4 regions of the Nocardia bhagyanarayanae genome follow, and region 3 is predicted to be linked to each of the others. Evidence: riboswitches for the same ligand, from Rfam matches in the RefSeq annotation. Region 3 holds a riboswitch; each other region holds the start of a gene.
What was found. Region 3 has a riboswitch for S-adenosylmethionine ahead of FB390_RS07900 (rhodanese-like domain-containing protein). Riboswitches for the same ligand answer to the same signal wherever they lie in the genome.

Region 1 (7,272 bases), 1.7 Mb from region 3:
CGGGTCAGGCCGGTGCGATGGGGTGCGGGTCGGTGGGGGCGCGTCTGCAAGAATCGGTGCCGTGACGGATCTCGACGCGTCCGCTGGACGACACGCAGGCGGTAGTCGTGCCGCGCAGTTCCTGCGCTGTCACCTGCCGATGGTGGTCGTCGTGCTCGTCGTCGTGGTCGCGGTGGTCTTCGTCGCGTCGGATCGGTGGCGGCGCGGTGCGCTGTTCTTCGGTGGGGCGACGTTGTTGGCGGCGGCCTTCCGGCTCTGCCTGCCGACCGCGCGGGTCGGGCTGCTCGCGGTGCGCAGCAAGCCGTTCGACGTGGGCGCGCTGAGTTTGCTCGGCTCCGCCATCGTCTTCCTCGCCGCCACCATCAACACGCTCGGCGTCGGCTGAGGCCGACGCATCGCGCACCGGACCCGTGCGCCGGGTCGGGTGCGCGTGAGTCCTCCGCTCAGGCTGGATATCGTTCGCTGAAGACGGTCCGGTCGCGTTCGCGGCGGCCGGGATGCGGCACCGCCGCCGCGGGGTAGCCGACCGCCACCATCACCGCGATGGCCAGATCGTCCCGATCATCGATGCCGATGGCCTCCTTGACCAGCTCGGGATCCCAGCCGTTCATCGGCGCCGAGGCCAGCCCGAGGCTGGCCGCCGCGAGCATCACGTACGTCGCGGCGATCATCGCGTTCTTCACGGCGTTCTCCCTGAGCAGTCCACGCTGCTCCAGTGCGTGGAATTCGGCTCGGGACTCGAACGAGGCCAGGAATTCGGCGTTCCACGCGCCGTTGCGCCCGGCCAACTCCGCGATGTCGCCATTGCCCGCCCGCCAGGCAGCCGGGTCGGCGACGAAGACCAGCATCACCGGCGCCTCGAGCGGTTGTGGCTGCCCGAAAGCCGCCTCGGACAGTGCTTTTCGACCGGCATCGCTTGTCACCACCACGATCGACCGGTCCTGCATGTTCCAGGCGCTCGGGGCCTGCACCGCGAGATCGAGCAGTTCGTCGAGGAGTTCCGTGGCGATCGGGGTCGGCCGATAGTGGCGGACCGTGCGACGGATTCGGATGGCGTCGGGAACCGAAAGTGCCTGTGCGTTCATGATTCTCACTATCGGAGAGCGACGCACTATTGGGAAGAAGGCACTTTTGGGTTCGTTACACTCGGAGGAGTGCGTACGATTCACGAGGCCAGTGGGCTGCCCGCCGATATCTACTCCGCGAAGTGCCCCACACGGCAGGTGCTCGACCATGTCGCGGGCAAATGGACGGTGCTGATCGTCGACGCGCTCGCCGAGGGCACGTTGCGCTACACCGACCTGCGACGCCGCATCGAAGGAATCTCCCAGAAGATGCTGACGCAGACCCTGCGTCAGCTCGAGGCCGATGGATTCGTCACGCGCACAGTGCATCCCACCGTCCCACCGCGTGTCGACTACACGCTCACCGAGCTGGGCCACAGCCTGCGCGTCCCCATCGCGGCCCTGCGCGACTGGATCGAGACCAATATCAACCGCATCGAGGATGCCCGCCGCCGCGCGGGCGCTTGACGAGGGGCGCACCGGCGGTTCCATCGTCTCTCCGCCGTCGCGGACACGCAGCGGGGCGACAGCGGTGGACGCGTCAGCGGTTCTCGCGTGCCAACCGCATGGTCTCGATGAGCAACTTCGAAACCGCCGCCGCCTCGGTCAGGAACCCGTCGTGCCCGTCACGCGAATGCACCACTTCCAGCCGGGCGCAGCCGGGTAGCGCGTCGGCCAGTTCCTGCTGCGTGCGCAACGGGTAGAGCCGGTCGGAGTCCACGCCGCCGACCACGCAGGGCACCGGCGTCGCGGCGAGCGCGGCCTCGATACCGCCGCGTCCGCGCCCGACGTCGTGCCGGTTCATCGCCTCGGTGAGCAGCACGTAGGTGGCGGGATCGAAACGCTTGCACAGCTTTTCGGCCTGGTGGTCCAGGTAGCTCTGCACCGCGTAGCGCCCGCCGCGCCACGGATCCTCCGAGCCCTGGGCGTGGTTCTCGAAGCGGTGGTCGAGTTCGCCCTCGGTGCGGTAGGTCAGGTGCGCGATGCGGCGCGCGATGCCCATGCCGGTCATCGGTGCGCGACCGGTGTCGTGGTAGTCGCCGCCCTGCCAGTCCGGGTCGGCCTTGATGGCGGCGATCTGGGTGGTCTGGGTGCCGATCTGGTCGGCGGTGGCGCGCGCGCCGACGGCCAGCACCAGCGCCGCCGCGACCCGTTCGGGCGCACCGATCATCCACTCCAGCACCCGCATGCCGCCCATCGATCCGCCGACGACGGCGGCCAGCCGCTCGATGCCGAGCAGATCCAGCAGGGCGGCCTCGGCGCTCACCTGATCGCGGATGGAGATCTCCGGGAAACGCGAGCCCCACGGCTTGCCGTCCGGCGCGAGCGACGACGGTCCGGTGCTGCCCTTACAGCCGCCGAGCACGTTGGTCGCGATCACACACCATTCGTCGGTGTCCACCGGCGCGCCCGGCCCGACCATGCCCTCCCACCAGCCGGGCTGGGCGTGGATGTCGTCGGGTGTGCCGACGACGTGCGAGTCACCGGTCAGAGCGTGCTCGACGAGCACCACATTGTCCAGGGCCGGGGACAGTTCGCCCCACCGCTGCACGGCGAGGTGCACGTTCGGGATCACCGCGCCGCTTTCCAGCCGCACGTCCCCGATGGCGATGACGCCCGGCCGTCCGTCCGGCGGCGGCAGCAGGCCGACGCCGGACTCGATGCTCTGATCGGCGCTCACGGTCACGTCGTCGCCGCCGTGAATCCGGCGCGCAGATCGGCCAGAATGTCGTCGATTCCCTCGATGCCCACGGCGAGGCGGACCAGCCCCGGGGTGACGCCGGAGGCGAGCTGTTGCTCGGGCGTGAGTTGGGAGTGCGTCGTCGATGCCGGATGGATCACCAGGGAACGCACATCCCCGATGTTGGCCACGTGGCTGTGCAGGACCAACGCGTCCACGAACTTCTTGCCCGCGTCGACGCCGCCGCGCAGCTCGAACGAGACGATCGCGCCGGTCCCCTTCGGCGCCAGTCGCTTGGCCCGCTCGTGCCAAGGCGAGCTGGGCAGTCCCGCGTAGTGGACCGATTCGACGGCCGGATGCTCGGCCAAGAACTCGGCGACCGCCTGCGCGTTGGCGACGTGGCGCTCGATGCGCAGGCTCAGCGTCTCGATGCCCTGCGCGATGAGGAAGGCGTTGAACGGTGAGACCGCCGCGCCCAGATCGCGGAGCAGCTGCACACGGGCCTTCAGCGCGTAGGCGGGCGCGCCCAGGTCGGCGAAGACCGCGCCGTGGTAGCTCGGGTCCGGGGTGGTGAAGCCGGGGTAGCGCGGCTCGCCCTTGTCGTCGCGGACGGTCCAGTCGAACTTTCCGCCGTCGACGATCGCGCCGGCGATGGCCGCGCCGTGCCCGCCCAGGTACTTGGTGGCCGAGTGCACCACGATGTCGGCGCCGTGCGCCAGCGGCTGGATCAGGTAAGGGGTCGCGACGGTGTTGTCCACGATCAGCGGGATCCCCGCGGCGTGCGCGACCTCGGCGATACCGGGGATGTCGAACACGGCACTGCTGGGATTGGCGATGGTCTCGCCGAAGAACGCCTTGGTGTTGGGCCGGATCGCGGCGCGCCACTGGTCGAGATCGTCCGGGTCCTCGACGAACGAGACCTCGATGCCGAGCTTGGGCAGCGAGTAGTGGAAGAGGTTGTAGGTGCCGCCGTACAGGTGCGGGCTGGACACGATGTGGTCGCCCGCCGAAGCCAGGTTCAGGATCGCGTAGGTCTCCGCGGCCTGCCCGGAGGCGAGCAGCAGCGCGGCGACACCGCCTTCCAGCGCGGCGATGCGCTGCTCGACCACGTCCTGGGTCGGGTTCATGATGCGGGTGTAGATGTTGCCCGGCTCGGCCAGCCCGAACAGCGCCGCCGCGTGGTCGGTGTCGCGGAAGGCGTAGGAAGTGGTCTGGTAGATCGGCAGGGCGCGGGCGCCGGTGCTCGGATCGGGGGCTTGGCCCGCATGCACCTGCTTGGTCTCGAAGGACCAACGGGCAGGATCGAACTCGGCCGCGACGGGGTCGGTCATGTCATGCTCCACAAGAGTTGTTCGCCGGACTAACGAGATCGGTGATGCGGTCTATCCAGGACAACACATTTCCGGGAACCTCCTGACAGCGCGCTTGCCCTCGACCTTCGAGGGCCCGGTCATCACCCGGAGCACCCCACCGCTGCTGGAGGGTTGCCGTCCAGCGAGCCGGGGCTTGGCGCTGGCACTCATGACCTGACGGACATGGTAGCTGGCGGGCGGCCAATGACCGAAATTCGTAGCCGATCTCACTCCGCCGATTCGGCCACCGGTTCCGTACAGACCCGCATGAACTCCGCGTACGCGTCGAGCAACGTCGCCCGCGCCGCGCGCACCGCGGTCTCCGGATCGCCGTCCACGATCAGCTCGCCGTGCACGTCCATCGCGAGATGACACAGCATCTGCCAGGTCGAGACGATCAATCGCACGCTCAGCGCCCCTTGTGTGGTGCCGAGACGTTCGGCGAGCACCGCGGTGATCGCGTCGGACTTGCTGTCGGCGAACTCCAGCGCGCGGCTGTTGACGGAGGGACTGTCGCGCACGACCCGTTGCATCTGCTGGAACCTGCAGAACGACACCGCCGAGTTCTCGGACGCCGCGTCGTCGATCACCTGGAGATAGGCGTTGCACAGCGCGTGCAGCTGGTTGCCGTTCGGCGGCTGTTCTCGCAACTTGTCGGCAACCATCTGACCGAAGTCGAGGATGGGCGCGAGGACGATGTCCTCCTTGGTTTCGAAATACCGGTTGACGGTGCGCGGCGAGACGTCGGCCGCGTTCGCGATCTGCTCGACCGTGGTCGCGTCGAAGCCTTGGGCGTCGCACAGTTCGAGCGCGACGTTCATGATGCGCAATCTCGTCTGCTGCTTCTTGCGCTCGCGCAGCCCGAGGGGCGCGGTGTTCTCGCGGTCCGCGTGCCCGCCGGGCTCGGGCGGGATGTCCTGCCTGGTAGCCGCGGCTTCCTGCGTCGTGTCCGCCGACGTCGATGAGTCGAGCATCTCCCCACTGTAACTCAGACGGTCGGTCATCTGTCATGATCCGGCAAATGTCTGATTGCGACATTTTTCTATTGACGCCAAATGTCTGTCAGTGACAGGATTGGCCGCACGCGCACTTCCGAACGACGAGGAGACAAGGTGAGCGAGATATCGACAGCGGTGCACGCGCCGGGCGACCGGCGCGACTCGGCCCGCTGGCTGGCGCTCGGCGTAATCGGCCTGGCCCAGCTGATGGTGGTCCTCGACGCGACCATCGTGACCATCGCGCTGCCGTTCGCGCAGCGTGACCTCGGCATCAGCGAGGGCGACAAGCAGTGGGCCCTCACGGCGTACACGCTGATCTTCGGCGGCCTGCTGCTGCTCGGCGGCCGCCTTGCCGACTACCTCGGCCGCCGCAGGATCTTCCTGGTCGGCCTCGTCGGCTTCGCGGCCGCTTCGGCGCTCGCGGGTCTGGCGCAGAACGGCGCCCAGCTCTTCGCGGGCCGCGGCTTGCAAGGCGCCTTCGCAGCGCTGCTCGCACCCGCCGCGCTCGCACTGGTCTCGGTGACGTTCACCGAGGCGAAGGAGCGGGCCCGCGCCTTCGCGGTGTTCGCGGGCATCTCCGCGGGCGGCGCCGCCATCGGCCTGATCGCGGGCGGCGCGCTCACCGAATACGCGTCCTGGCGGTGGACCCTGCTGGTCAACACCCCCATCGCGATTCTCGCGTTCGTCGGCGCGCTCGCGTTCGTCATCAAGGACGTGCCCGCGCCGCGTACCGGCGGCTACGACGTGCCCGGCGCCGTCACGGTGACGGCGGGCTTGATCGCCATCGTGTACGGCTTCAGCCGCGCCGCCGATCACGGCTGGACCTCGGGCGGCACCCTCGCGCTGCTCGTCGCCGGGCTCGCGCTGCTCGTCGCGTTCGTCGCCATCGAGCGTCGTTCGGCGAATCCGCTGTTGCCCCTGCGCATCCCGGGGGAGAGCAACCGTGGCGGCGCGCTGCTCGCCGCACTGCTGATCCCCATCGCGATGTTCGCGATGTTCCTGTTCCTGAGCTTCTACTTCCAGGTCACGCTCGGCTACTCGCCGCTGAAGGCGGGCGTCGCGTTCCTGCCGTTCCCCGTGGGCATCGCGGTGTCGGCGGGCATCACCAGCGCGCTGCTGCCCAAGCTCGGACCGCGTCCGCTGATGATCGCGGGCGCCGCGCTCGGCGTGGTCGGGTTGCTCTGGCTCGCGCAGCTGAGCTACGGCGACAGCTATGCCGCCGGTGTGCTGCCCGCCCAGCTGCTGATCGCGCTCGGCATGGGACCGCTGTTCGTCGGCATGCAGGCGGTGGCGCTGCACCGGGTGGACGAGGCCGACGCCGGTGTCGCCAGCGCGTTGCTCAACGCCGCCCAGCAGGTCGGCGGCGCGGTCGGCACCGCGCTGCTCACCACCATCTCGGTGCAGGCGGCCAAGGACTACCTCGCCGACAATCCGACGGTCGACGATCTGGCCGCTCGCGCCGCCATCTACAGCTACGACGTCGCGTTCTACGTCGGCGCGGGCTTCTTCCTCGCCGCGATCCCGGTGATCGCGCTGATGATCAAGGCCAAGCCGACGGACTTCGCCGAGGACGCGGAGGAGAGCCTTCGCGTCCCGCTCGCGGTCTGAGCAACACCGGATACGGCCCGCGCATCGAAGGTGCGCGGGCCGTATCGCGCGTCCGGTCGCCGTTCGGTTCCCGCGCAGGTCGGAGCGCTCGACTTGCCCGGGATGACATGATGGAGAAAGTGGTTGGGATCACTCGTGGGGCTACTCGTGGGTAACCGTCTTGGAGTCCGCACAGTGGGCCCTCCCCGCGCGGTGAGATCGTCGGCAGCAGTACGCTTGTCTTGCTTGCACCACACGTCCCGCAAACAACGCGGTACATATACGTTGTCTGTTGAACAGCTGGGGTCCGCTCACAAGCGTGTTCGCCTGGCCGTGCAATAAGGGCACCATCCTAGGAGGACACGAAGATCCATGTCCAAGATCAAGGTTGAAGGCACCGTCGTCGAACTCGACGGTGATGAGATGACCCGGATCATCTGGCAGTTCATCAAGGACAAGCTGATCCACCCGTACCTCGACGTGAACCTCGAGTACTACGACCTCGGCATCGAGTATCGGGACAAGACGGACGACCAGGTCACCATCGACGCGGCCAACGCCATCAAGCAGCACGGCGTCGGCGTGAAGTG
Region 2 (7,272 bases), on a different contig from region 3:
CTGGTTCTGCGTCGGCCTGCTGATGGCGCTCCTGCTCGCGGTCTGGGATCGCGCCGCGCCCGGCCCTGCCCAACCTCGCTCCGGCGCCTCGCTCGCCGTGCCCGTCGCGGTCTTCCTCTGGACTTGGCTCGGCTCCGCCCTCGCCCACGCCGTCTTCCTCGATCTTCCCTACTCGGCCTGGTACGGCGCCCTCGGCATGGCGCCCCTCGGCGTGCCTCTCCTGATCCACTTGGCTCGCCACCGCTCCGTCGAGGCGCGCCGCGCCGGTTGACGCCGCTGCGCTCGCCATGGAGCGGGGCGGACCTCGATATATAAGGCAGGCGAGGTGGGGTGTCTCGTCGTGTCGCGCCCGCCGCGTGGCGATTCGGACGTTCGGCCTGGCACGATGTGAGCCGTGCAACCGAGTCCCGCCACCACGATGCCCGATGTCCCGGTCCGACCGTCGCCGCGCGCACCCCGTTCCAGGCTGCGGGTAGCCGCGGGCGTGCTGCTCGCCGTGCTGTTGGCGCCGGCGCTGGCCGGGTGCCTGCGGGTGCAGGTGTCGATGGGTGTGTCGTCCAACGACCGGGTGTCCGGGCGGATCGTGGCTGCGGTCGTGCCCGCGAGCCCTGAGGACAAGGGTCCGCAGCTGAAAGCGCCCGAGTCGCTGGCGGCGAAGGTGCGGGTCGAGCCCTACAACCAGGACGGTTACCTGGGCAGCAAGGTGTTCTTCGAGGACCTGTCCTTCGGTGAGGTGCAGCAGCTCGGCATGTTGTCCGATCAGACGCAGGGCATGTTCCAGCTGAACTTCCAGCGCACCGGCGATCTGGTCAGCCTGGAGGGGCGGGTCGACCTGAAGTCGGTGCCGCCGCACGGCTCCGACGTGCAGTTCACCATCGCGTTCCCGGCCCGGGTAGCCAAGACCAACGGCAACCGCGAGGGCGATTCCACCGTCTCCTGGAAGCTGCCGCCCGGCGAGGTGTCCAGGGTGCTCGCCGAGGTCCACTACGCCGACCCGAACACCCGCTCGTTCGCGGGTTGGGCGGGCATCGTCGGCGGCATCACCCTCGCGGTCGCCGCCATCGTCGCGGCCATGGCGTACATGGATCGCAACCCCGCCGCACCGGAAGTTCCCGAGCACCAGTTCTCCTGGCGGCGTTGGTGGCGGACGGTCAAGCAGTTCCGCTGATCGGGCGCCCGGCCGCGGGCGGGTCGGGTGGATTCGTGACCCGTGACAAGGCGAGCCGGGCCGGTTCCCCCGCGCTGGTCGGCATCGGCACGGCCGTCGCGCTGGCGAGTTGCGGTATCGCGCTGATCAATCGGCTCTCGATGCCGCGTGCGGACGCGAATGCCGAAGTGGCCGAGCCGGTTACCGTGTGCGTACCGGCCCGCGACGAAGCGGAGCGGCTGCCCGCGTTGATCGCCGACCTGCGCGCGCAGACCGGCGTGCCCGCCATGCGAGTGCTGATCCTCGACGACGGTTCGACCGACGGCACCGCGGCGGCCGCGCGGGAGGCGATCGCGGGTGACCCCCGCTTCGAGGTCGTTCGCTCGGAGGCCGAGCCGCCCGCGGGCTGGACCGGCAAAGCCGCTGCCTGCGCCCGCCTTTCCGAAAACGTCGACACGCCGATCATCGTCTTCCTGGACGCCGACGTGCGACTGGCCCCGCGGGCCATCGCCGCGGCGGCAGGCGCGGTTCGCGATCGGGGCGCGGCCTTGGTCTCGCCGTGGCCGGCGCAGCGAGCCGAGACCATCGCCGAGGCGCTGGTGCAGCCGCTGCTCTGTTGGTCTTGGGCGTCGACGTTGCCCATCGTGCTGGGCAACCGCGGCCATCGTCCCTCGACGGCGGTCGCCTGCGGCCAGTTCCTCGCCTTCGACAACGCCGCCTACCGCGCCGTCGGCGGGCACGCCGCGGTGGCACACAGTCCGACCGAGGACCTCGACATCGCCCGTGCCCTGCGCCGCGCCGGCCACACCACCCACCTCGTCGCCGCCGGACGACTCGCTCGCACCCGCATGTACCGCGGCGCGGCGGAGATCGACGCCGGGTACACGCGCTGGCTCTGGTCCGCCTACGGCGGCTCACGCACGGCGGCCGCCGCCGTGGGAACCGCCCTGGCACTCGGTTATTGGCTCCCTCCGCTGGCCGCGCTGTTCGGCAGCGGGCCGACCCGCCGCACCGGCGCGCTCGGCTACGCCGCCGCCGTCACCGGCCGCCTGCTGGCCCGCTCCCTCGAATCCGGCGGCCCCCTCCACCGCGCCGACGCGCTCGCGGCACTGGCCCATCCCCTATCGATCGCCGCCTATCAACGCCTGGTCCTCCGCTCACACCGCGCGAAAAGCCGTGGGGCACTTCGCTGGAAGGGCCGCGCGCTGCCCGAGGTCCGCTGAGCAGGGGCACGCAGCGAAACGACACCGGCTCGGTCGGTGGACCGAGCCGGTGTCGTCGATGGCCTGGGTCTTACGGGACCGAGGTGATACCGACCGTCGGCAGGAAGAAGCAGGACTGTTTGCCGTTGTCGACGGTGCCGAAGACCGCGGCGAGGACGGTGCCCTTGCCGGTGTCGACGGGGACCGCGCGGATGCCGCCGACAGGGAGCGCGGCGAAGAAGAAGTCCTGGACGGCGCGTTCGGCGTGCGGGCGCAGGTCGGCGGGGACCTCGGCGGGGATCATGGCGCGGAAGATGTCGGCGAGCGGGCCCATTTTGGTGAGGCCGCTGCGGCCGTTGCTGACATTCAGCCAGGCCACTTGCATACCCGCGGTAGTGCGGCTGTCCGCGTCGAGGCCGTAGGGCACGAAGGTGAACATGGTCTGGCCGGACTTCACGGCCGTCAGATCCAGACCGGGAATGGACACCGTGGTCTTGGGCCACGGTCCCGGCATCGCGCCCGCGACGGCGGGCACGAGACCGAAGGTGCTGCCGTTGCCGCAGAACGCCGCGGCGGTCGGGTACAGGAACGGGTCCATCCCGAATCCGCGCAGCGCCTCCACGGTGGACTGGTAGGCGCCGAGCAGGTCGCCCGGCGCGGCGGCCTGCTGTTTGCCCGCCAGTTCGGTGGCGGCCGGGGGTGCGGCGGGGGCGGGCGCCGCCACGGCGGGGGCGCAGACGCCGAAAGCCAGTGCGACCGAACCGGTCGCGGCGGCGGTGAGAGTGGTGAAGCGGCGCAACAGGGTCACAGCGGTGCTCCTCATCGTCGGCACGGTGAGGACACGGTACTCCGGCAAACCCGCTCAGCAGCCATTTCGGCAATCGGCAAGTTTTCGGCGCGTCGGCTTGCACCCGCATTTCAGAGCGACGACACGAGTGAGCACCCCGCGGCGGGCGGCCGCTCGGCGCGGGAACCGACCGGCCGACCCGCGCAATGATCATCCGTCGCACCGACCGACGCCAGGGCTGCGCTCACCCTGATTCCTAACCTTGTCCGGCACATGCCCTGCTCCGCATGATGATTCGGCTCGACCCTGCTGCGCCCGGAGCGGACCGGGGTCCGCAACACCATCCAGAGCGACCGAGAGACCTGGCTCGCCGACGTCGCAGCAACCCCCCGGACGACCGGGTGCGGGTGCTTCCGCCAGGAACGATGGAGGACCGAATGATCTGCCCACACCGCGGCGCCCGCCGGACCCGACGCCACGCCGAGACCTGCCGCCCAACCCCAGCCAGCTGTCCGCGCTGATCCAGCGCCAGACCGTGCACCCGTCGCTGGCCGGGTGCGGTGACCAGCGCGTCGCGCGGTCGCGTTCGATTCTCCCGAAGGGCCCGAAATGAGTGCGTCCCTCGCATCCGATGCGGCGGCCGCGGATGACGCCGATCCGCCCGGCACAGCCGACAGCCCCGTCGCAGCCGCACACCGACCCGGCGCGATTGCCGACCAACCCGGCTCTGCCGCACGCCGATCCGCCGCGGACGCAGACGAACCCGGCACAGCCGCCGACCAACTTCAGTCGGCGGCACTTCAACCGAACGGAGCCGCGAACACAACCAGCGACCGAACCCCCAGGGTCGCACGCACCTACCACCCGTGGCGCTGGGTGATCAGCGCCGCCGCGTTGATCCTGCTCGCCCAGTTCGCGCACGGCCTGGTCACCAATCCCGGCTGGGACTGGCCGACGTTCGCGAAGTACTTCACCGCGCGATCGGTGCTGACGGCGCTGCGGGTGACGCTGGAACTGACGCTGTGGGGCACCGCGCTCGGCTTCCTCATCGGCACCCTGCTCGCCGTGGCGCGGCTGTCGAACAATCCGGTGCTGCGGGTGATCGCGTGGGTCTACATCTGGGCGTTCCGCTCCATTCCGATGATCGTGCAGCTGCTGTTCTGGTTCAACATCGCCTACCTGTATCGGACTCTCTCGCTGGGGATTCCGTTCGGACCGGCGTTCCTCACCTTCGAGGTCAACGGTGTGATCACCGGATTCACCGCCGCCGTGATCGGTCTCGCGCTGCACCAGGCCGCGTATTCGGCCGAGATCATTCGCGCCGGGCTCGTTTCGGTCGATCCTGGTCAGCTGGAAGCCGCGGCGGCGCTGGGTATACCGCGCTGGCGGCAGTTCCGCACGATCGTCGTGCCGCAGGCGATGCGCTCGATCCTGCCGAACGCGACCAACGAGGTGATCAGCCTGTTCAAAGGCACCTCGATCGTCTCGGTGATGGCGATCGCCGAACTCTTCTACCAGGTGCAGGTGATCTACGGCCGCAACGGCCGGGTGGTGCCGCTGCTCATGGTGGCGACGGTCTGGTACATCCTGCTGACCACGATTCTCACGGTGGCGCAGTACTACATCGAGCGCCACTACGCCAAGGGCGCCCAGCGCACCCCGACACCGACGCCGCTCCAAGAACTGCGGCGCAGGGTCCGCGAGATCGCCGAGCTCGGTTCCGCCGCGCCTCGGGGAGCGACCCGATGACCGCGCTCGAGACGCCCGCCGTGCGAGTCACCGGCGTGCGAAAGTCCTTCGGTCGCACCGAGATCTTGCACGGCATCGATCTGACGGTGCGCGCGGGCGAGGTGGTCGCGGTGATCGGCCCGTCCGGTTCCGGCAAGTCGACGCTACTTCGGGTGCTCAACCACCTCGAGCCGGTCGACGCGGGCACCGTGCACATCGATGGCGAACTGATCGGCTACCGCCTGCGGCGCGACGTCTTGTATCCGCTGCCGGATCGCGTGGTCCGTGAACAGCGTTCTCGCATCGGTTTCGTGTTCCAGCAGTTCAATCTCTTCCCGCATCTGACGGTGCTGGACAACGTCACCCTCGCACCGGTGGCGGCCCAGCGCAGGGACCGCCGCGAGGTCGAGCGCGAGGCGAAGGCGCTGCTCGAGCGCGTCGGCATCGGCGAACTCGCCGACGCCTACCCGCGCAGGCTGTCCGGCGGGCAGCAGCAGCGGGTGGCGATCGCCAGGGCGCTGGCCGTGCGGCCGCGAGTGATCCTCTTCGACGAGCCGACCTCGGCGCTGGATCCGGAGTTGGTCGGCGAGGTGCTGGACGTGATCCGCGATCTGGCCGAGGACGGCACCGCGCTGGTGATCGTCACGCACGAAATCGGTTTCGCCCGGGAGGTCGCCGACACGGTGGTGTTCCTCGACGCGGGCGTGATCGTCGAACAGGGCCCGCCCGCCGAGGTCCTGGACAACCCGAACCATCCGCGCACCCGCGCCTTTCTGTCCCGAGTCCGATGAGCGTCACGAACAGGTTCCCGATGAGATTCCCCGCCATGGTCACCGCCCTCGCCGCGGCCGCGCTGCTGGTCACCGCGTGTGCCACCGACCCCGACGAAGACCTCCAGGTCTCCTCCGACGGCACGGTCGCCTTCGACCTGTCGCCCGAGCAGTCCGGACGCGTCCGCGCGGACAAGGTCGACGCCATCGCCGCCGAGGTACCGCAGACCATCCGTGACCGAGGGACCTTGGTGGTGACCGGCGCGTCGGGCACCGCGCCGCCGCTGCGCTTCTACGCCACCGACGACAAGACGGTGGTCGGCTCCGAGGTCGACTTCGCATCGCTGGTCGCCGACATCCTGGGGCTGAAACTGGTCGCGAGCGTGGCGGATTGGTCGCAGAACTTCGTGCGCGTCGACTCCGGCGAAGTGGACGCCTTCATCTCGAACGTGACCGTCACCGAGGAGCGCAAGGAGAAATACGACTTCGCGACCTACCGGCACGACAACGTCGCGCTGGAGGTGCCCGCCGCGAGCGAGCTCCAGTACCAGGACCGGAAGAGCCTGGCGGGCAAGCGGATCGGCGTCGGCACCGGAACCAACCAGGAACAGCTGCTGGTGAAGTGGAACGAGCAGAACCGCGCCGAGGGGCTGCCCGCCATCGAGATCGCCTACTACGACAAGACCAGCGACTACTATCTCGCCCTCGCCTCGCAGCGGCTCGACGGCTATCTCGGCCCGAATCCGACCGCGATCTACCACGTGAGCACGGCGAACCAGACCAAGATCGTGGCGACCTTCTCCGGCGCGGGCGAGGCGCTGCAAGGCGAGATCGGTGTGCTGACGAAGAAGAACAACGGTCTGATCGGCCCGGTGCAGAAGGCCCTGCGGCACGCGCTCGAGTCCGGGCTCTATCAGCGGGTCATCGACCGCTGGGGACTGCGGACCGAGGCCGTCACCGAATCGCGGATCAATCCGCCCGGTCTACCGAAGCAGCGGTGACCCGATGACACGGGGACTCTCGACGATCCGCCGGGCGCACTGGGTCGCCCAAGACGATCCGCTTGCCGCGCCGCTGCTCGCCGAGCTGGCGCTCGAGTACAGCAGCCGCTACGGCCGGACTCCCGGCGAGGTGCACACCGATCTGCGCGGCTATCCGGCCGCGCACTTCGCACCGCCGGAGGGCGGGTTGCTCGTGGTCACGCAGGACGGCGAGCCGGTGGCGGGCGGCGCTTTTCAGCAGTTCGACGCGACGACCGCCGAGCTGAAGCGGATCTGGACCGCGCGGGAGCACCGCAGGCGTGGTCTCGGCCGATTCGTGTTGGAGCGGTTGGAGGCCGAGATCGCCGCCCGGGGCTACCGGCGCGTCTATCTGACGACCGGACCGCGCCAGCCCGAGGCGGTCGGCCTGTACCTGGCGGCCGGGTACCTCGCCCTCTACGACCCCGCGCTGCCCGCGGAAGTGGTCGGCCCGCACCCGTTCGAAAAGTTTCTCGACCTCGGCGAATGGGAGGCGACGGCATGAAGTTCCTGTTGTTCACGCTGGTGACGCGGGTGCCCGATCCGCGGACCGGTGTGCTGCCCGACACCAGGCAGCGATTGCGGTCGGTGGTCGAACAGGCCAGGCTCGCCGAGGATC
Region 3 (7,272 bases):
TCGCTCCAGTGGTAGGTCCAGCCGCCGATCGAGACGTAGAGGACCGCGGCGGCGAACCACCAGCGCGGGTTGGACTGTGCCCGATGCACGAGGTAGACGAGCAACGGAACGAACCACACCCAGTGGTGCCCCCAGGAGAATGGCGAGACCACGCACGAGGTCAGGCCCGCGAGCGTGACCGACAGGAGCCGTTCACCGTGCCGATGCAGCGCGGTCGCGAGAACCAGTCCGGCGGCCAGCACGGGCAGCGCGAGCAGCAGCCACAGCCACAGCGGCGCGGGACCGTGCAGCAGGTGGGCGAGGACCCCGCGCAGGGATTGGTTGGCTGGGTGGGTGTCCGGCGCGATGCGCTCGGACTGGAAGAACGTCGAGGTCCAGTACTGGCGGGAATCGGCGGGTAGCACGAGCCAGGTCAGGACGACGGAGCCGAGGAAGGCCAACGCCGCCGTGGCCGCCGAGCGCCACTGCCGCAACGCGAGCAGCTGGACGATGAAGTACAGCGGCACGAGCTTGATGCCCGCCGCGATGCCGACACCGAGGCCCCGTAGCTTGGCGTGCTCGTCACGCGAGAACACCCAGAGCACCAGCAACATCAGAATGAGGTTGATCTGCCCGTAGAACAGCGTGGTGCGGACCGGTTCGATGAAGGCGCAGGTGAGTGCGATCAGGGCGCTCGCCGTCGCCAGCCGCGCGTTCCATCGGTAGCCGAGCAGCCGCCAGCTCATCATGACGCAGCCGAACAGGACGCCGAGGTTCAGCGTCAGCCAGGTCGGGCTGAGGAATTCCCAGGGTATGAGGTTGGTCGGCAGGAAGACGATCGCCGAGAACGGCGTGTAGGTGTACAGCAGCCCGCGCAGGGTGGGTTCGGAGTAGAGCGGCTGGTCGTGCAGGATGCGCCAAGCGCCGTCGCGATAGACGTGCACGTCGAGCCCGCCGACCAGAATGCCCGCCTTGTCCAGCCACGGATCGACGGTGGTGAAGAGCAGCGTCACCGCGGTGATCGCGCAGGCGAGCAGGAGGAGAAGAGTCGCGTTGCTCCGCGGGAACTCCAGGGGCGGCGCGCTCGGGGTACGTTCTGTTCGCCGCGACGGGAAGTACCTACCGAGTCGCAGCCACTCGTTGCCAAACCTCATCGACCTCGACGATATCGGCTCGTCGGCTCGATGGTGTCGGCGGATGCGGACGCACTTGCGCCGCAGCGCAATTCGACGCGCGGCTTTATCCGGAGCTACAACTCACTCGATCGCCCGGAACGGAATGGTGTCCGCCGGTGCGGCTTTCGGCAGTTCGTCGCGGCGCAGCGGCAACGTCGGCTGCTCGGTGCGGTGCAACGGCAACGTCGGGGCGGGATCCTCCTCCGCGCGCTCCCTGGCGGGGAGCCGGTAGAAGGCGCGGGCGTTGTCCTCCAGGACCGCGTACATGTCGACGCCGACGACATCGCAGATCAGGTCGACGTCGGAGTCGCGGAAGGGGCGTCCGGCGCGGGTACCGGGCAGATCGGTGCCGAACATCAGCGCCTGTGGGTTCACGGCGTGGATGCGGCGCAAGGTGTCGGCGACGTTCATCGCGACCCGCCCGAATCCGGTCGCCTTCACCCGGGCGCCGCGGTCGACGAGGTCGAGCAGGAACGGCAGCCCCTCCTCGGACATCCCGAGATGATCGACCGACAGGGCGGGCAGCTTGGAGATCACCGGCTGCAAGGAGGCCAGCATCTGGCCGTCCATGTACAGCTCGACGTGCCAGCCCGCCAGCTCGTGGGCACGCAGGGCCTGCAACGTCATCTGGGTGATGTCGGCGGCGGCGCGCTTGAGGTTGAAGCGCAGCGCGCGCACGCCGACGCGGTCGAGTTCGAGGATCTCCTCGTCCGAGGCGTCCAGGTCGAGCCGGGTGACACCGACCCACCCTTCACCGAGCTCGGCGAGCGCCGCCTTCAGGTAGGTCTGATCGGTCCCCTGGAACGACGCGCTGACCACGGCGCCACCGCCGACATCGAAGCGGGACATGCGCTTTCGATAATCGGCGATGGTGTACGGGTCGGGCAGGTAGCCCTCGTTCTCGATCAGCGGAAACCGCGGATCGATGATGTGGACATGGGCATCGAACACTTGTACAGAATGCCTCGAGATCTCTTCGCTGTCGCATCCGCTCGCGGCTACCGGGCGGTCGGTAAAGCGAAAGAGGGGCGCTCGTCGGCGCCCCTCTTCGTGATCACACTTTGTGCGGCTCGCTGGCGCGGAGCATGTCCTCGCGCTCGACGACCTTGACCCGCTCGCGACCCTCGGGCTCGCCGAGCGCGCGCTCGTGCGCGTCCAGGCGGTACCAGCCCGCCCAGGTGGTGAACGGAATGCCCTTGCCCTCGAGGAACTCGGTGACGGCCTGCGGGTCCGGGTTCTCGGCCGGGGCGAAGCCGGGGGCGTCGTCGAGCAGGCAGGCGATGGTCTCGTTGGCGTCGCCCTTGGTGTGGCCGATGAGGCCGACCGGGCCGCGCTTGATCCAGCCGGTCACGTAGGTGGCGGGCATGTAGCGCGCCGGACCGTCGGCGTTCTCGTCGGCGATGACGCGGCCCGCCTCGTTGGGCACGGTGCCCGCCTGGTCGTCGAACGGCAGCTGGTTGATGTTCTGCGACAGGTAGCCGACGGCGCGGTAGACCGCCTGCACGTCCCAGTCCTTGAACACGCCGGTGCCCTTGACGTTGCCGGTGCCGTCGAGCTGGGTGCGCTCGGTGCGCAGACCGACGACCTTGCCGTTCTCGTCGCCGAGCACCTCGGCCGGGGACTCGAAGAAGTGCAGGAACAGCTTGTGCGGACGGTTGCCCTGGTCGCGGATGGCCCACTGCTCGAGAGTGTTGGCGACCATGTCGACCTGCTTGGAGTGCCGCCGCGCGGCCTCCGAGCCCTCGTCGTAGTCGATGTCCTCCGGATCCACGATGACCTCGATGGTCGGCGAATGATCCAGCTCGCGCAGCTCCAGCGGGGTGAACTTCGCCTGCGCCGGACCGCGCCGCCCGAACACGTGCACCTCGACGGCCTTGTTCTGCTTGAGGCCCTCGTAGACGTTCGGCGGGATCTCGGTCGGCAGCAGCTCGTCACCGGTCTTGGCCAGCACGCGCGCCACGTCCAGCGCCACGTTGCCCACACCGAGCACCGCGACCTTCTCCGCGTCCAGCGGCCACGAGCGCGACACGTCCGGGTGCCCGTCGTACCAGGACACGAAGTCCGCCGCACCGTAGGAGCCGTCCAGGTCGATGCCCGGGATCGGCAGCGCGCGGTCGGCGTTGGCGCCGGTGGAGAAGATCACCGCGTCGTAGAAGCGACGCAGGTCGTCCAGGGTGATGTCGGTGCCGTAGTCGATGTTGCCGAGCAGACGCACCTGCTCCTTGTCGAGCACCTTGTGCAGGGCGGTGATGATGCCCTTGATCCGCGGATGGTCCGGCGCGACGCCGTAGCGGATCAACCCGAACGGCGCGGGCATGCGCTCGTAGAGGTCGATGCTCACATCGGCATCGGACTTCATCAACGCGTCGGCGGCGTAGATCCCGGCCGGTCCTGCGCCCACGATCGCGATGCGGAGCGGGCGAGTCGCTGCACTCTGTTCGGTCATCTCTTACGCGCACCCTTATGGTCGAAACGTTCAATGGCGTCCGTCTTAGCTTAGGCTAAGTTGACGGACCGCTTGTTTGCACCCGGCGCCACGAGCTCTGGTGATGCTGGCTCGTGGCTCCCACGGTCCCCAGATCGCTACGACGGTGAACTGCCATATGGCTATGGCAGCAGGTCTCGGTCTCGCGATTCTATCGGTGCTGCCGGTTGTCGCCCGCGCCGGTGCGGTGAACTGGCTGTATGCCCGCCTTCGCGGGCTCGACGCCGGACGGGCCCGCTTCCCACGATAGCGGGGCGGAGCGCGCCGCTGTTCGGCGCGCGGGGGCCGGGCGTCGGATACCCCCGCCGACCAGGGATGATCGATCCATGACCGAGCAGAAGTCCCCCGACGAAGGCGAACCGATCGAGGTCGATCAGACCGACAAGCGCTCCATCGCGCCGTTCCTTGCCGCGGCCGTGCTGGCCGTCATCGTGCTGGTGGCCATCGCGCTCGGCGGCGTGCTCTCCCCCGCTGAGAAAAATGTCACAGAGGCGGAGAAGATCGCGGGCGCCGTCGGCAACTTCGTCGAGGGCGCCAACAACACCGATATGGTGCCGCCACCTGGTACCGGCTGCCCCGATTTCGACCCCGCCAAATCGCCGTTGGCCGGGCAGGAAGGCACCGGTAAGGCAATCGAACTCATAGCCGTCACCGATCAGACGCTCAACGGCGACCGGGCCAAGGCCACGGTGACCACCAAGGTCGACGGCAAGGAGTACACCGCGACCTGGAACCTCACCCGCACGGACGACAAATGGCTCGTCTGCAATGTTTGACACGGTGACCTCGGTGCAGGCAATCTCAGTCCCTAGGTCATGAGAACCAGCGCCAAGCCCCGGCTCAGCTGGTCGGCAACCCTCCTCCGCGGTGGGGTGCTCCGGGTGACGACCTGGCCGCGCACCGAAACAGGTGCGGCAAGTGCGGATTCACAGGAGGTTCGAGATGAGTTACGCCGGTGACATCACCCCGCAGCAGGCGTGGGAGGTGTTGCGCGACAACCCCGCCGCCGTCTTGGTCGACGTGCGCACCGAAGCGGAATGGCGCTTCGTCGGAGTGCCCGACACCAGTTCGATCGAGCGCCCCACCGTGCTGATCGAGTGGGTGGACGGCACCGGCGCGCCCAACCCGCAGTTCGCCGAGCAGCTGAGCAAGGCACTGGAGGGTCGCGACGCGGAGGCGCCCGTCGTCTTCTTGTGTCGCTCCGGCCAGCGCTCCGCGCACGCGGCGACCGTCGCCACCCGGCTCGGCATCGAGCCCTCCTACAACGTGATCGAGGGCTTCGAGGGCTCGCTCGACGCGGCCGGCCATCGCGGCGCCACCGGCTGGCGCGCCACCGGGCTGCCGTGGAGGCAGTCGTGATCACCGGCGGCGCGTTCGACAAGCCGCTGCCAGAGGGCGTCGGACCGGCCACCCTCGGCGTGCGCGGCGGCCTGCGCCGCTCCGGTTTCGAGGAGACCGCCGAGGCGCTGTATCTCACCTCCGGCTTCGTCTACGAGAGCGCGGAGGCGGCCGAAGCGGCGTTCACCGGCGAGGTGGAGCACTTCGTCTACTCCCGTTACGGCAACCCGACGGTCGCCATGTTCGAGGAGCGGATCCGGTTGCTCGACGGCGCGGAGGCGGCGTTCGCGACCGCCAGCGGCATGTCGGCGGTGTTCACGGCACTCGGCGCGCTGCTCGGCGCGGGCGATCGGCTGGTGGCCGCGCGCAGCCTGTTCGGCTCGTGCTTCGTGGTGTGCAACGAGATCCTGCCGCGCTGGGGCGTGGAAACGGTGTTCGTCGACGGTGAAGACCTCGACCAGTGGGAGCAGGCACTCTCGGTGCCGACCACGGCGGTGTTCTTCGAGACCCCGGCCAACCCGATGCAGACGCTCGTCGACGTGCGCCGGGTGACCGAGCTCGCGCACGCCGCAGGCGCGAAAGTGGTGCTGGACAACGTCTTCGCGACTCCGCTGTTGCAGAAGGGCTTCGAGCTCGGCGCCGACGTCATCGTCTACTCGGGCACCAAGCACATCGACGGCCAGGGCCGCGTCCTCGGCGGCGCCATCCTCGGCTCCCAGGAGTACATCGACGGTCCGGTGAAGACGCTCATGCGCCACACCGGCCCCGCGCTGAGCCCGTTCAACGCGTGGACCCTGCTCAAGGGCCTGGAGACGATGCCGCTGCGGGTGCGCCACAGCACCGAGTCCGCGCTGCGGATCGCGCGATACCTGGAGACCAACGAATCGGTCAGCTGGGTGAAATACCCGTTCCTGGAATCGCATCCGCAGTACGACCTGGCCCGCAGCCAGATGTCGGGCGGCGGAACCGTGGTCACCTTCGAGCTGAACGCACCGGCCGACGAAGCCAAGAAGCGCGCCTTCGAGGTGCTGAACCGGTTGCGTGTCGTCGACATCTCCAACAACCTCGGCGACTCCAAGACCCTGATCACCCACCCGGCCACGACGACCCACCGCGCCATGGGCCCGGAGGGTCGCGCCACCATCGGCCTCTCCGACGGGGTTGTCCGCATCTCCGTCGGCCTCGAGGACGTGGAAGATCTGCTCGCCGACCTCGATCACGCCCTTAGCTGAGTCCTCCCGCGCCCCGCACGGCGACGACAACGCTGCGCGGGGCGCGAGAACGGCTACGGCACGAAAACTTCCGCGGTCGCAGGGATGGAGGGGCGGTCGGTTCGCACGGTGAGCTGAACCCGTCCGGGGCCGGTGTCCGCGAGGACGATGGTCGGGCTGAGACGCTGCCCGGCGGGGACGAAGCGGCTGGCGCTGCCGCGCTGGCCGGTGTCCAGGTTGTGCCAGTCGACCACCGCGGTGACGTCGCAGGCGAGCAATTGCGGACCCCACGTGCCGATCGGAGAGAATCCCGGGATGAGGCGCACGACAACCGCGTGTGCCGCACCGGGAGCCTCGGCGTACTCGTAGAGCGGTCCGTCGAAGGCGGTGCCGCCGACCGAGAACATGCCGACGCACACACCGTTGCCGAGTGTGAAGACCGGAGCGAGGTTGAAACTGTTCTGCGCGCACGAGCGAGGCTCGACATTCGACCACCCGAGCTGACAGGGGCCGGGGTCGGCTTGGGCGGGCGCTGCGGCGACGGACAAGCCCGCGCCGAGGAGGGCGGCGGCAGCCAGGTAGTGCATCGTGCGCTTCATGCGTACTCCGTTCATTCGATGGACGGTGATCTACGAGCTGTGTTGCGATACCGGCGCTTTGATCCTGCCGGGGTTGTTCAGCGGCCGACCGACGGCCTCTATCGCGTCAGTCGGTCGAGCGACCAGGTCTGTTACCCACCTGGCTAGGGCATGGGTACCCGATTGTGGTGCGCCTCACCGTAGAACGCCTGCCAGGGCTCGAATTCGACTGTCGCAGCTATAAATCGCATCTCAGGCGAACGACGGTCGCCGGAGGTGCCCCTCTCTTTTGGGATGCGACCAGGTCACACGCCTCGCATACCCGCACGCAAGCGCCGCCAGGACTCCACCCTCGCACGCTCGCTGCGCCCACCGAGCGCGTCCATGGCCGATGATGCCGAGAATCACCCGGCGTCATCGGCCGGGCACTCATGGCCGGCGTCTTCGGCACTACTCCGCCAGTACTCTGTTGCGACGGCGTCCCTGCGCTCGAGCAGCAGGTCGGC
Region 4 (7,272 bases), 900 kb from region 3:
TAGTTGTTCGTCGCAAGTATGTCGGTGCGTGGACGCCGGAGGCAAACGCTTATCGACCCTTGAACTGGGGCGCGCGCTTCTCGAAGACCGCCTGGATGGCCTCGGTCAGGTCCTCCGACGGCAGGAAGGCCGCGTTCCACACCGAGACGTAACGCAGGCCATCGGCCACCTCCGACGCGCGCTTGTGGTCCAGCACGTCCTTCACGCCCTGCACCACCAGCGGCGGGTTCGCGGCGATCTCGCGCGCCATCGCGTGCGCCGCGTCCAGCACCGCCTCCTGGTCCGGGTACACGTCGTTGATCAGGCCGATCTTCTCGGCGCGGGCGGCGTCGATGTCCTTGCCGGTGTAGGCGAGCTCGCGCAGGTGGCCCTCGCCGATGATGCCGGGCAGCCGGTGCAGCGAACCGATGTCGGCGACGATCGCGACCTTCGCCTCGCGCAGGCTGAACTGCGCGTCCGCGCTGGCCAGCCGGACGTCGACGGCGGCGATCAGGTCGAGGCCGCCGCCGATGCACCAGCCGGAGATGGCCGCGATCACCGGCTTGGTGCACTCGGCCACCGCGGTGACCGAGTCCTGCATCCGCCGGATCTCCTTGAGGAAGTCGGTGCGCGGCGCGGCCAGCGCTTTGTCGGCGAGCAGCGGCCCGAAGGTGCCCGCCATGGCCGGGAGGTCGAGGCCGTAGGAGAAGTGCTTGCCCGAGCCGGTGAGCACGATGGCGCGCACCTCGGGATCGGCGTCGAGGCCGCGGAAGATTTCGGGAAGTTCCCGCCAGAAGTCCGGGCCCATCGCGTTGCCCTTGCCGGGGCCGGTCAACGTCACCTGCGCGACGTGGTCCTTTGTCTCGACGGTGAAAGCCTGCCAGTCAGTCATTTGTACAGCGTATACGCCGCTTCCGCGGGCCGTCCCGGGGAATGGGCCGCGCGGTTCGTCGTCGCCCCGCGCACGGCAGGAGCGATTGGGCCGGTCCACTTACCCTGGATCCATGAGCAGGGCCCAGCTACCTCCGGTCGCCTGCCGGGTCGCCGACACGCTGATCGCGCGCGGCCATCACGGCGTCATCCTCCGCCAGCAGACACCCACCCGCACCGCGGCCGACGCGGCGCGCGTCCTCGGCGTCGAGGTGGGCGCGATCACCAAATCGCTGGTCTTCCTGCTCGACGAGAATCCGGTGCTGCTACTGGTCTCCGGCGCGCACGAGGTCGACCTGACGCAGACCGGCGCGCGGCTGGAAGGCACGCTCACCCGCGCGCCCGCGGCGTTGGTGCGCGAGGTGACCGGTCAGCCGATTGGCGGGGTCGCGCCGGTCGGGCATCCCACCAACCTGCCGACCTGGGTGGACAACGCGTTGGCCAGGCACCAGGAGTTGTGGGCGGCGGGCGGGCATCCGAACACGCTGTTCCGCACGTCCTTTCGCGAGTTGGTGCGGATCACCGCGGGGCTTCCGATCGATGTGGACTGAATCTCACACCGCCGCGTGAGCTGCGGGTTCCCCGGGCGAACGGCAATCGAACAACAATCGCCGGGCCCGGAGCGGGCGAATCGGGCGTACTTTCGTCATGTGACCGAAGCACCGCAGCCGCACACCGGCGTCCGGATCCCCGACGACCTGAGCGGCATCACCGCCGAGCAGTACCGCGCGTCCATGCGTCACTATCCGGCGGGCGTCACCGTGGTCACGCTCTCCTGCCCGAAGGGACCGGTCGGCTTCACCGCGACCTCGTTCGCCTCGCTCTCGCTCGAACCGCCGCTGGTGTCGTTCAACATCGCGCACACCTCGTCAAGCATGGCCGCGATGCTCGACGCCGATTCCGTGGTCATCCACTTCCTCGGCGAACACCAGCAGCACATCGCCAAGCGCTTCTCCCGCTCCGCCGAGGAACGCTTCACCGACCGCTCCCTGTGGACCACCCTGGACACCGGCGAACCCGTCCTGCACGGCACCCCCATCTGGGTCCGCGCCGTCGTCCAGCAACTGATCCCCATCGGCGACCACACCTTCGTCGTCGGCCTGGTCACCCGCGTCCACGACAACACCGACGAAGAGCCCGCCGCCGCCCCGCTGCTCTACTACAACGGCCGCTACCACCGCCCGTCCTCCTTGGAGGACTGAGGGAGCTCAGGAGCCGTCCAGCTCCTTGAACGCGACCTCCATCGGGAACGGGCCGGTCAACCGCAGCGCGTCCTGATGGGTTTCGGCGAGCCGATAGGTCCGGCTCGCCCAGTCCAAGCGATACTCCTGAACGATCTTGACGCGGCGCTCGGCGTCGAGGTGCACCACGAGGTAGATCGGAATGCCCTCGTGCGCGTATTCCGCTCGTTCGTCGACGGTGTCGGTGTACTCCGATCCCGGTGAGACGACCTCCACGACCAGCAGTGCGTCTGCGGTGGTGAGCTTGCGGTCCTCCTCGACGCACCGATGCAGCACCACGTCGGGCCTGCGGAAGGAGAACCCGGGACTGCCCGGCCTGCCCTTGACGTAGTGCATCTCGAAATCGGTGACGACGCCGGTGCACGGTTCGGCGGGACGCGCCTGCTCCAGAGCGTTGGCCAGCCGCCTGGCCACATTGTTGTGCTGGAAACTACCGCTGGGGCAGAAGATGACGTGACCGTCGACCACCTCGATCTGCCGCTGCACGTCCTCCGGCAGCGCGTCGTAGCCTGCCTCGGTGATGAGCAGCGCCCCTGGATCGGTCGCCCACGCAGGCAGAATGCTCATCGGTCCACCTCCGAGTCGGGAACGGTCTCGCCGATAGTATCCCGCCGCCACCGCCCCCGACCGGCCGCGAAGCCCGGTGACTCAGGCGATGAGGCAGGGGGTGGCGCCGGAGGTTTGGGTGGCGGTGAAGGGGCGGGTTTCGGGGGTGGGGTTCCAGAGGCCGTCGGTTCGGGCGTAGTTCCAGGAGGGGCCGCGGTGGACCAGGGTGGCGACGGCGTCGACGAGGCGGTCGATGTCGGCGGAGGTGGTGCCGAGGCCGATGCTGGCGCGCAGCGCGGCGTCGAGGCCGAGGCGGGCGAGCAGGGGGTGGGCGCAGAAGCGACCGTCGCGGACGCCGATGGCGTGTTCGGCGGAGAGGTAGGCGGCGACGTGGCCGGGCGCGAAGCCCGCGACGGTGAACGCCACGATGCCGACGGAATCGGGACTGTCAGACCAGATGCGCAGCGTCTCGACGCCCGGGATGGCGCACAGCCCGTCGCGCAGGCGGTCGGCGAGCAGGCGTTCGTGGGCGGCCAACTCGTCCGGATCGATGGCGGCGAGCGCGTCACAGGCGGCGGCGATCGCGGCAGCGCCGAGCACGTTCGGCGACCCGGCCTCGTGCCGCTGCGGCGCGGGCGCCCACTCGGCGCCCTCGGTGCTCACCGCGCGCACCGCACCTCCGCCCGCGAGATAGGGCTCGGCCCGATCCAGCCAGTCGCGGCGGCCGACCAGCACGCCGGAACCGAACGGCGCGTACAGCTTGTGGCCCGAGAAGGCGAGGTAGTCGATCCCGCTCTCCCGCAGGCTGATTCGCCGGTGCGGAGCGAGCTGGGCCGCGTCGACCAGGATGCGCGCCCCGCACTGGTGCGCGATGTCGGCGAGCCGCTCCAGCGGCAGCACCTCCCCGGTGACGTTCGACGCCCCCGTGACCGCGAGCAGTGCGGCGGGCTTGCTGCACAGCTCCGCCACCAGCAACCGGATGGTCTCGGCGACGGTGTCGGCGGCGCGCACCACGCGGCGTCCGTGCCGCGTCCACGGCAGGAAATTGGCGTGATGCTCGATGTCGAGCACCACGGTGTCACCCGGCACGCAAGACGCGAGCAGGTTCAGCGAGTCGGTGGTGTTGCGGGTGAACACCACGACTTGGTCGTCGGCGGCGTCGAGGAAACGGGCGACCGAGCCGCGCGCGGCCTCGTAGCACTCGGTGGAGATGCGCGAGGCGTAGCCCGCGCCGCGGTGCACGCTGGCGTAGTACGGCAGCAGCCGCTGAATCCGGTCGGTGACCTGGGCCAGCGCCGGCGCGCTCGCGGCGTAGTCGAAGTTGGCGTAGGTGCGGGTTCCGCCCTGCACGAGCGGCACCGGCAGCTCGTCACCCGACACGCGGGCGAGGGCGGCACAGGTCTGGTCCACAACAGCGGTCATCACGTAATCCCGTCGGCTCAGGGACTCGACGATCGATTGTGTTTTCGAGTCCGCGCTTGCCGCGCCCGATCGGGCGGCGGCCCGGTCGTCACCCGGAGCACCCCACCGCGGAGGAGGGTTGCCGACCAGCTAGCCGGGGCTTAGCGCTGGCACTCATGACCTATTCCGAGGTTGGCAGACCGCACGCGAGTCTGTCAACCTCCGGATTTCGCGGCCGAAAGTCGGTTGCGCCGCCGCGGGAACTGCGCTGCACTCGTTGGGTGACGCCCTCGCTGCTGCTCAGCTTCGTCGGACTGTGCGTCCTGCTTTCCTTGACGCCGGGGCCGGATTCGTTTCTGGTGCTGCGCTTTTCGATCGTGGACGCCCGTCCCGGCATCGCCGCGGCGGTGGGCTCGGCGCTCGGCGGCCTGGTGTGGGCGGTAGTGGTGGCCGCGGGCGTCGCGGCGCTGCTGGAGCAATCCGCGACCGCGTATCGCGCGCTGAAGATCGTCGGCGGAATCTACTTGGTGTACTTGGGAATTCGCACGCTCATCGAACTGCGCAAGCGGCGGGCGCAGGCCGAGGCCGAATTCGATTCCGGCAGCGGGAAAGCGCCATCGGTTCGCTCGGCGTTCACGGCGGGTGTCGTCTCGTGTCTCTTCAACCCGAAGGTCGGCCTGTTCTACCTGGCCGTCCTGCCCCAGTTCCTGACCGAGGTCACCTTCCTGAACACGCTCGCGCTCGGCGCGATCGAATGCACCGTCGCCGCCGTGGAGATGATCCTGCTCGCCCTGCTCGCCGCCCGCGCGGTGGCGTTCCTGCGCAGCCCGAAGGTCCGCGATCGGCTCGAGCAGGCCAGCGCCGGGATACTCACCGCGCTGGGCCTCGGCACCGCGGCCTCGGCGACCTGACAGGCGCTGCCGCCGAAAACCGGCCGGAGCGAATGCGGAAGTACGCCTGACGCCCCCGATCAGCCTGCCGAGGCTCGCGGATCGACATCACACCGCGGCCCGGGCGATTTCACCGATACCGCGGGTACCGTGGTCAGTTGGTCACCGTGGTGTTTGCCAATCGGTAACCCTCATGTGAAACAACCATCGGGAAACGCAAGGCAGGTCTATGAGAGGTGGGCCGGACGTGATGCTCCAGCCGCAGGTCGACACCGCGGTGGGCGCCAGCCCGACGACCGGGCAGTCGTTGTCCGACCCCCTGCTACGCGGCGCGGCGGCGCCCCCGCCGCGCACCCTGGTCGACATCCTGACCGCTACCGCCCGTGCCCATCCGGACGCGCACGCCATCGATGACGGCGAGATCCTGATCACGTATCGCGAGCTGCTCACCGCGGTGGAGGCGCGAGCGGCCGAGCTGGCCGAGGCGGGAGTCCGCGCGGGCGACCGGGTCGGCGTCCGAATGCCCTCCGGGAGTGGCGATCTCTACATCACGATCCTGGCCGTGCTGTGGGCGGGCGCCGCGTACGTCCCGGTCGACGCCGACGATCCCGACGAGCGGGCCCGGCTGGTGTTCGGCGAAGCGCGGGTCAGCGCCGTAGTCACCGCCGACGGCATCCGCGTCGCCGACGAAACATCTTCCGCCGCAACAGCACTCACGACCGAAGTGGAGACGGACGGCGAAGCCACCGATTCCGGTCACCGGTTCCCGACTCCCGAAGACGACGCCTGGATCATCTTCACCTCCGGCTCCACCGGCACGCCGAAGGGCGTCGCGGTCACCCACCGCAACGCCGCCGCCTTCGTCGACGCCGAGGCGCGACTCTTCCTGCGCGACGCGCCCATCGGTCCCGGTGACCGTGTACTCGCCGGTCTCTCGGTCGCCTTCGACGCCTCCTGCGAGGAGATGTGGCTGGCTTGGCGGCACGGCGCCTGCCTGGTGCCCGCGCCGCGCGCGCTGGTGCGCACCGGCGCCGACCTCGGCCCCTGGCTGGTCCGTCGCGAGATCAGCATCGTCTCGACGGTGCCGACGTTGGCCGCGACCTGGCCCGCCGAGGCGCTGGAACCGGTCCGGCTGTTGATCTTCGGCGGCGAGGCGGTGCCGCCGGAACTCGCCGAACGCCTTGCGGGCGACGAGGATTCGGGCCGCGAGTTGTGGAACACCTACGGCCCCACCGAGGCGACGGTTGTGGCGTGCGCGGCCCTGCTCACCGGCGAGCCGCCGATTCGCATCGGATTGCCTTTGGACGGCTGGGATCTGGCCGTGATCGACGCGCGGGGCAACCCGGTCGGCGAGGGCGAATCGGGTGAACTCGTCATCGGCGGCGTCGGACTCGGCCGCTACCTCGATCCGGCCAAGGACGCTGAGAAGTACGCGCCGCTGCCCGCACTCGGCTGGGAACGCGCCTACCGCAGCGGCGATCTGGTCCGCAACGAGAGCGCCGGGCTCGTCTTCCTGGGCCGCGCCGACGATCAGATCAAGCTCGGCGGCCGTCGCATCGAACTCGGCGAGATCGACAACGCGCTCCAGCATCTGCCTGGCGTCACGGGAGCGGCCGCCGCGATCCGGACGACCAAGGCGGGCAACAAGATCCTGGTCGGCTACCTCACCGGCCCGGACGGCGACTTCGACGTGCACGCCGCTCGCGAACTGCTCGCCGGCCAGCTGCCCGCACCGCTGGTGCCGCGCCTTGCGGTGGTCGGCGAGCTGCCCACCCGCACCTCGGGCAAGGTCGACCGCGACGCGCTGCCCTGGCCGCTGCCCGAGACCAAGCCCGCCGACGCCGACATGTCCCCCACCGCGCGCTGGGTCGCCGGGCTCTGGGACGCCATCCTCGGCGCCGAGGCGACCGGTCCCGACGCCGACTTCTTCGACCTCGGCGGCGGGTCGCTGGCTGCCGCCCAGCTGGTCACCGCGCTGCGCGAGCGCTACCCACGGATCGCCGTGGCCGATCTCTACGACCATCCGCGCCTCGGCGCGCTCGCCGATCTGCTCGACGCCAGCGCCCCCGCCGCCGCGGTCGAGGAACGCACGGTGCGCCCCACCCCGCGCGCGGCACAGTGGGTTCAGGTGCTCGCCACCGTGCCGCTGACCACCCTGACCGGCTTGCAGTGGCTCACTTGGCTGGCCATCGTCGGCAATATCGCGGCGTGGTCGGGATCGCTGCCCTGGCTGCCTCGGCTGTCCTGGTGGTGGGCGCTGATCGCGTTCCTGCTCTTCATCTCGC

Region 1: it holds a riboswitch for S-adenosylmethionine, as region 3 does, so the genes downstream of both, FB390_RS00985 (bifunctional o-acetylhomoserine/o-acetylserine sulfhydrylase) here and FB390_RS07900 (rhodanese-like domain-containing protein) in region 3, are expected to answer to the same signal.
Region 2: it holds a riboswitch for S-adenosylmethionine, as region 3 does, so the genes downstream of both, FB390_RS30190 (amino acid ABC transporter permease) here and FB390_RS07900 (rhodanese-like domain-containing protein) in region 3, are expected to answer to the same signal.
Region 4: it holds a riboswitch for S-adenosylmethionine, as region 3 does, so the genes downstream of both, FB390_RS03945 (aminotransferase class V-fold PLP-dependent enzyme) here and FB390_RS07900 (rhodanese-like domain-containing protein) in region 3, are expected to answer to the same signal.

Annotation. Positions count from the first base shown of each region.
Region 1 covers NZ_VFPG01000001.1:228,071-235,342, reverse strand. Annotated here, with positions in the region: gene FB390_RS01005 (DUF3017 domain-containing protein) at 140-385, shown strand; gene FB390_RS01000 (nitroreductase family protein) at 444-1,085, opposite strand; gene FB390_RS00995 (winged helix-turn-helix transcriptional regulator) at 1,155-1,532, shown strand; gene metX (homoserine O-acetyltransferase MetX) at 1,606-2,751, opposite strand; gene FB390_RS00985 (bifunctional o-acetylhomoserine/o-acetylserine sulfhydrylase) at 2,748-4,076, opposite strand; SAM riboswitch class IV at 4,162-4,272, opposite strand; gene FB390_RS00980 (TetR/AcrR family transcriptional regulator) at 4,325-5,071, opposite strand; gene FB390_RS00975 (MFS transporter) at 5,210-6,703, shown strand; gene FB390_RS00970 (NADP-dependent isocitrate dehydrogenase) at 7,055-7,272, shown strand, end outside.
Region 2 covers NZ_VFPG01000002.1:752,093-759,364, reverse strand. Annotated here, with positions in the region: gene FB390_RS30210 (carotenoid biosynthesis protein) at 1-271, shown strand, start outside; gene FB390_RS30205 (LppM family (lipo)protein) at 419-1,168, shown strand; gene FB390_RS30200 (glycosyltransferase family 2 protein) at 1,204-2,370, shown strand; gene FB390_RS30195 (hypothetical protein) at 2,441-3,172, opposite strand; SAM riboswitch class I at 3,474-3,568, shown strand; gene FB390_RS30190 (amino acid ABC transporter permease) at 4,013-4,885, shown strand; gene FB390_RS30185 (amino acid ABC transporter ATP-binding protein) at 4,882-5,655, shown strand; gene FB390_RS30180 (ABC transporter substrate-binding protein) at 5,676-6,635, shown strand; gene FB390_RS30175 (GNAT family N-acetyltransferase) at 6,640-7,158, shown strand; gene FB390_RS30170 (LLM class flavin-dependent oxidoreductase) at 7,155-7,272, shown strand, end outside.
Region 3 covers NZ_VFPG01000001.1:1,890,645-1,897,916, reverse strand. Annotated here, with positions in the region: gene FB390_RS07920 (glycosyltransferase 87 family protein) at 1-1,133, opposite strand, end outside; gene FB390_RS07915 (amidohydrolase family protein) at 1,236-2,105, opposite strand; gene FB390_RS07910 (FAD-dependent oxidoreductase) at 2,209-3,600, opposite strand; gene FB390_RS07905 (Rv0361 family membrane protein) at 3,966-4,415, shown strand; SAM riboswitch class IV at 4,451-4,566, shown strand; gene FB390_RS07900 (rhodanese-like domain-containing protein) at 4,582-4,998, shown strand; gene FB390_RS07895 (O-succinylhomoserine sulfhydrylase) at 4,995-6,209, shown strand; gene FB390_RS34130 (hypothetical protein) at 6,263-6,787, opposite strand.
Region 4 covers NZ_VFPG01000001.1:990,352-997,623, forward strand. Annotated here, with positions in the region: gene FB390_RS03925 (crotonase/enoyl-CoA hydratase family protein) at 50-871, opposite strand; gene FB390_RS03930 (YbaK/EbsC family protein) at 984-1,460, shown strand; gene FB390_RS03935 (flavin reductase family protein) at 1,560-2,111, shown strand; gene FB390_RS03940 (Uma2 family endonuclease) at 2,118-2,717, opposite strand; gene FB390_RS03945 (aminotransferase class V-fold PLP-dependent enzyme) at 2,799-4,118, opposite strand; SAM riboswitch class IV at 4,166-4,279, opposite strand; gene FB390_RS03950 (LysE family translocator) at 4,379-5,008, shown strand; gene FB390_RS03955 (Pls/PosA family non-ribosomal peptide synthetase) at 5,238-7,272, shown strand, end outside.